2 regions of the Ochrobactrum sp. AP1BH01-1 genome follow, and region 2 is predicted to be linked to the other one. Evidence: riboswitches for the same ligand, from Rfam matches in the RefSeq annotation. Region 2 holds a riboswitch; the other holds the start of a gene.
The links. A riboswitch is a leader RNA that binds a small molecule or an ion and turns the genes downstream of it on or off. The one in region 2 is predicted to bind FMN.
Positions count from the first base shown of each region.

Region 1 (3,207 bases), on a different contig from region 2:
TCACCGCCCACATAGCCTGCGCTCGTTCTTTATCCGCGCTTTTGCTGCTGTACGATCCCGTAGATATTCGTAGAACGCGCACCGGATCGGCAGTAGCCAAGCACGGGACCTTTGGCTTCATCCAGTGCTGCTGCCATTGCATCCACATCTTCCTGCGTCAACTGACCGCCGACGACTGGAATATAGTAGGTAGCAAGTCCGGCTTTCTGGGCGACGCGTGCGATTTCGCTGAATTCGGGCTGATCAGGGCCTCCCTCGCCATCTGGCCGGTTGCAGATAATCGTACGAAATCCCTCTGCTGCAATGTCGCGCACATCGTCAGGTTCGATCTGCCCTGAAACCGAATAATTGTCGTCTATCTGCCGAATATCCATGTTTTCCTCGCTTGCCGCCCAACTTGCGACGGCTTTTTCGGTGGCAACTTACATTAAAGTTGTTTTCATGCCACATGAAACTGCTGGAGTTGGGATGCGATGTTGGGAGAGCGGTTCAGATGACGATTCATAGAGCGAGCCGGAGTACTGCACGGATCGCGCATCGTGTGTCGGGATTCCACGAGGGTACGCGCGCGGTGCCTGAGGAGGTTCCTGTGGCGGTGAGCTATAACGGCTCGACCCAGGCCGTGATGATGGCTACCCCTGACAATCTTGAAGACTTCGCGATAGGCTTCACTCTCACCGAAAATATTGTGGATGATATTTCCGAGATAGAAGCGGTTGAGGTCGTTGCCTTTGAGAATGGCATCGATGTGCAGGTCCGGCTATCGGAGCGCCCGGAGCAGAGGCTTGCCGCACGACGCAGATTCATGGCTGGCCCGGTCGGGTGCGGCCTGTGTGGGATAGACTCAATTGATCATGCGTTGCGACCGCTTCAGGCATTGCAACAAGGCGGTCGAAAATTTTCTCCCTTCGATATTTCGATGGCTGTCGCCTCTCTTACGGACGAGCAACAGTTGAACTCTCAGACCCATGCAGTTCATGCAGCGGGTTTCTATGTTCCGGACAAAGGGCTTATTGCGATTCGTGAGGATGTCGGGCGCCACAATGCATTGGATAAACTTGTTGGCGCGGTCTCACTCAACGGTTGTGCACCGCAAGACGGTATCGTTGTGATTACCAGTCGCGTTTCTGTCGAGATGGTACAGAAAGCAGTTATGTTTGGCGCGCCGGTGTTGGCTGCCATCTCTGCGCCAACGGCTTTGGCCATTCGAACGGCAGATGAAGCGAACCTTACGCTCGTTGCATTGGTGCGCGGTGATGACTTCGACGTTTATGCGCACTGCGAGCGCATCATCGGAGAAGGACCGGCCTTTTCTTAAAGGCCGGTCGGCACTCGTTAAGCAAGCGCGGCAATACGGCTACGCTCACTCACAAGCTGCAAAGCAGCATTGGCTGCTTCCACGCCCTTGATCTTGAAGTGAGCATGGAAGAAATCATGATGCTCCTTGCTTTCATGGAAATGATGAGGCGTCAGGACGACGCTGAGCACTGGAACCTCTGTCTCCAGTCCAACCTGCATCATGCCGTTAATGACGGCGGTTGCCACGAAATCGTGCCGGTAAATACCACCATCAACCACGAAAGCCGCGCCGACGATAGCGGCGTACTTTCCGGTCTTGGCCAAGGTTTTGGCATGGAGGGGGATTTCGTAAGCACCAGGAACGTCGAAAATTTCGACTTCCACATTAGCTCCGGCTTTGGCAGACAATTCTGCAATAAAGCTCTTGCGGGCCTCATCGACAATATCAGCGTGCCAACGAGCTTGAATGAATGCAATTTTAAATGAAGTCTTGTTCGGATAGCTCTGGTTCATAGGTTCCTCACGAAACTAGAATCAGGGCGCACAAAAGAACGCATGGACGGTGCCTGAGTGACACGATCCTGACGCTCAATCGCTCTCTTCCATCCGGACTTTAACCGTCGGCTCCGGCATCTCACCGGATCTGCTGACCCTGAACAATAACCGAGCAGTCATGTGTTCAGGCGCTCGCGGGCTCGAAACTGTCGCTTCATACCGCCGGTGGGGAGTTTCACCCCGCCCCGAGAACAAGCCCGCACACCATTGTGCGAGCGGCACGAAATTATGAGCTCCTTGCGGCCTTGTCCAGTCCGGCGGGAGAAATTTGTGCTGGAGTTATTTTCAACCGGAAGCAGGGGAGATGATGGCATTTGCGAGCGGTGGCATACGACGGCGTGGTAAATCTGGCAATACATTGATTTATAAAGGATTTTTCAAGGTGCGGCCTCTACCTGTGGTTTAATCGATTGAATTCCTCCCTTTTATCTTTAGGAGGATATTGACAGCCTGATAGGGTTTGAGCCTATCCTGTGCCTCACAGCTTGTCTTGGGATCATTTCTCATTCATAAAAGACAACGTTGTCAATTGGGATAAAGCGACGTAAGAGTGGGATGGAGGATTTCAATTAAAACGTCGCGAGGCGGCTGGGGCGCAGGTGAAAGCGAAAGCTTTCGACGCGTATTGCGGCAGTGAATAGGACGAGCCGGATGTGCGAAGCAGCCGGTTTCAAATCTGTGCCGAGGAGGCGCGGATGGAATGACGAGATGGATTGCCGCGCAGAAGCGAGAGCTTGGGCGGATATCCGATAGTCTGTTTCGATTGTTTCTACGGGAGGTAGATATGCATAAATTTTTGAAGCTCGCTGCGATGGGTACGGCCGCCTGCGCTTTGCTCGCCGGAATGGCGCCTTTTGCCAACGCGCAGGATAAGCAGAACGTGGAAGTTCTGCATTGGTGGACTGCGGGCGGTGAAGCAGCCGCGCTCGACGTTCTTAAGAAAGATCTTGAAAAGAAGGGCATCAGCTGGACCGACATGCCGGTTGCCGGTGGTGGTGGTACGGAAGCCATGACGGTCTTGCGCGCGCGCGTCACGGCAGGCAATGCGCCGACGGCAGTGCAGATGCTCGGATTCGATATTCGCGACTGGGCGGAGCAGGGTGCTCTTGGCAATCTTGATGAGATCGCCAACAAGGAGGGATGGGAAAAGGTTATCCCGGCTCCTTTGCAGGAATTTGCGAAGTATGATGGCCACTGGATTGCGGCTCCCGTCAACGTCCACTCCACCAACTGGATGTGGATCAACAAGGCCGCGCTCGACAAGGCTGGCGGCAAGGAACCTACCAACTGGGACGAACTGATCGCGCTGCTTGATAAGTTCAAGGAACAGGGGATCACACCGGTCGCTCACGG
Region 1 covers NZ_JAGPOU010000001.1:625,256-628,462, reverse strand. The annotation lists gene J9800_RS02845 (protein tyrosine phosphatase family protein) at 30-374, opposite strand; gene fdhD (formate dehydrogenase accessory sulfurtransferase FdhD) at 494-1,318, shown strand; gene J9800_RS02835 (6,7-dimethyl-8-ribityllumazine synthase) at 1,336-1,812, opposite strand; FMN riboswitch at 1,890-2,051, opposite strand; gene J9800_RS02830 (ABC transporter substrate-binding protein) at 2,639-3,207, shown strand, end outside.
Region 1: it holds a riboswitch for FMN, as region 2 does, so the genes downstream of both, J9800_RS02835 (6,7-dimethyl-8-ribityllumazine synthase) here and J9800_RS19615 (DMT family transporter) in region 2, are expected to answer to the same signal.

Region 2 (3,207 bases):
CGGTATCTTCATTCTGCATCCGCTGGTCGGGATGCTGTTTTTCCGAATAGTGCCGGAACGATGGAGCGAGACGACTGCGGGCGCGGTTCTGGTCATCGGCGGCGCTGCTGTTGCCAGTGTTCTGACCGCAGCTGCCGCCTATCACCTGTTCGAGAATCCTCTGCACCGCTGGCTGGTGAAGAGGATAGATGGCTGGGTTGGCAGGTCGCAAGGCATGAGCGGGCCTGCTGAATCGACACAAGGCGGCCTGCCTGTCTCCCGATAGGCAGGCAACGCTCCCGCCTGGTCAGGCGGTGCGCGTCGTGCCGCTATCCTGCCGCATCAGGTATAGCGATGCGCCGACGATCAGGGCGGCTCCCGGCCAGAAGTTGATGCCGGGCGTGGCGGCAAAAACGATCCAGCCGAAAATCACATTGATCGGCAGTCTCAGGTCGTCGAAGGGCTGCAGATAAACAGCGTCCGCGATCGAATAGGCTGCGATCTGGAAATATTGCGCCAGCGCGGTGAAAGCGCCGATCACGATCAATATCGACCAGATTTCGATACCCGGTGCGGTGATTGTCGACATGCTGAGGCCCGACGCCAGCCAGAGCGCCGCATTGATGGGCGTGAGCAGCACCAGCATATAGGCCGAGATACTGGCGGGCTTTTCAAAACGGGTCAGATATTTGGTCATCACCGAATAGCCTGCCCAGAGCGCTGCGGCGAGGACCGGCAGCAGTGAATAGACCGTATAGGAATCCGACCACGGCGCGATGATGATCAATGCTCCGACAAACCCGGTGAATGTAGTGACCAAACGCGCCAGCGTGACCTTTTCCCGCAGAAACAGCCGCGCGCACAGAATGACGAAGAACGGCGATGTCATGGACAGGGCAACCACCTGCCAGATCGGCACATGGGCGAGCGCGTAAATCCAGACCTGCACGCCAGCAGCGGCCAGCGCGACGCGCATGACGTGAAAGCCGAGGCGGCTGGTGCGCAAGGCCCGCGCGCCATCGCGGATGAGCAGGGGCAATGTCAGCACCAGGGCGATCACATATTGCCAGAAGGCGATGATGACGGATGGAATGCCGGTCCGCGTTCCAGCCCATTGGGTGGCGACATTGACTGCGGCATAGGCCGAACAGGCCGCGACCATCAGCGCTGCGCCGCGCACGGTCGGTTTCAAAGTTGGGGCAGAGGCAAGTTGGCTCAACGGTTTCTTCCCTTTTTTAAGCCTGTTACCTCAGGGTACGGGAAGAAAAGCTGCACGACGAAGACGGCAAGCCGTCCAGCCGGGCATGATTCCAACCTCGTTCTCTCTCATCCGGACTATGACCGTCGGCTTCGGAATTGCACCGAATCTGCTGACCCTGACACGTCTGCCGTGTCAGGCGCTCGCGGGCTTCGGGTGTTTCACCCGTTACCGCCGGTGGGGAATTTCACCCCGCCCTGAGAACTGGATATTTCTTTTGCACCGAATGGCATGAAGTCGCGTCCGGCGCTCGCGATAAATAGGCCGCGTTTTTTCGCAAGGCAAGATGCATATGCCCGGGGAAGCTGAATCGATACCATGCGGCATTCGCAGTCGGGTGCGGGCGGCGAGCGTTTGACGCTCGCCTGATCGCCATGCCATGGAAAAGCATGGACGTATCCGCAACTCTCTTCTAGAAATCCGTAACGGGGTTGCCCGAAGAGGCCGGCTCCGCATGGTTCTGGGAGGAATGATGAGCACCAACGCAGTCCCCACGCAGTTTTCGCACGATCATCCGCTGTGGCAGCCGGATGCCCGGCGTATTGCCGGCAGCAATCTGGAGCAATTCCGCATTCGCGCCGAACAGCGGTCGGGCCTCAGCCTGCCGGACTATGTGGCGCTGCATCGCTGGTCTGTCGAGGATCGTGCGGGGTTCTGGACGCTCATCTGGGATTTCTGCGAGGTCATCGGCGAACGCGGCGGCAAGGCACTGGTTGATCAAGGCCACATGCGTGCGGCAAAATTCTTCCCCGAAGCAAGGCTCAATTTCGCGGAAAACCTGCTGCGGCGCAAAGGCCGTGAGGACGCAATCGTCTTTCGCGGCGAAGACAAGGTCGAGCGCCGTCTGACATGGGACGATCTTCATGCGCTGGTGTCGAAGCTGCAGCAATTCATGCTGGCGGAGGGCGTGGAGCCCGGCGACCGCGTGGCGGGCATGATGCCCAATATGCCGGAAGCGGTTGCGCTGATGCTGGCCGCTTCATCGATCGGCGCGGTCTGGTCCTCATGCTCGCCGGATTTCGGCGTCCAGGGCGTGCTCGACCGCTTCGGTCAGATCGAGCCGAAGCTGTTCTTCGCCTGCGATGGCTACTGGTATAACGGCAAGCGCATCGACGTGGCCGACAAGGTTGCCGAAGTAACCGCAAAACTGCCGGGGCTGAAACGCGCGGTCATCGTCACCTATCTGGGCGAGGCGGAAGCGGTCGCCAACAAGGCTGAAAAGGGTGTTGCACTCGATGCGGCGCTTGCTCCATTTGCTGCAAAGCCGGTGGCGTTTACGCGGCTTCCCTTCGATCATCCGCTCTATATCCTGTTTTCCTCCGGCACGACTGGCATCCCGAAATGTATCGTGCATCGGGCGGGCGGCGTGCTGTTGCAGCATCTGAAAGAACACCGCCTCCATGCGGATTTGCGCGAGGATGACCGCTTCTTCTATTTCACCACCTGCGGCTGGATGATGTGGAATTGGCTGGCGTCGGGCATTGCATCGGGTGCAACGCTGCTGCTCTATGACGGTTCGCCCTTCTATCCCGATGGCAATGTACTGTTCGACTATGCGCAGGCCGAAGGCATGACCTATTTCGGCACCTCGGCAAAATTCATCGATGCCGTGCTGAAGGCCGGGCTGAAACCCGGTGAGACGCATGATCTGTCGGCGCTGCGCACCGTTTCTTCGACCGGATCGCCGCTATCGCCGGAAGGCTTTGCCTTCGTCTATGAAGCAATCAAGCAGGACGTGCATTTGGCCTCCATTTCCGGCGGTACGGATATTGTCTCCTGCTTCGTGCTGGGCGTGCCGACCGAGCCGGTATGGCAGGGCGAAATTCAGGGCGCGGGGCTTGGCATGGCCGTCGATGTCTGGAACGACGATGGCAGGCCGGTACGGGGCGAAAAGGGGGAACTGGTCTGCACGAAGGCATTTCCGTGCATGCCGCTGCAATTCTGGAACGACCCGGACGATGCGAAATATC
Region 2 covers NZ_JAGPOU010000005.1:372,320-375,526, forward strand. The annotation lists gene J9800_RS19610 (acyltransferase family protein) at 1-265, shown strand, start outside; gene J9800_RS19615 (DMT family transporter) at 287-1,198, opposite strand; FMN riboswitch at 1,294-1,446, opposite strand; gene J9800_RS19620 (acetoacetate--CoA ligase) at 1,710-3,207, shown strand, end outside.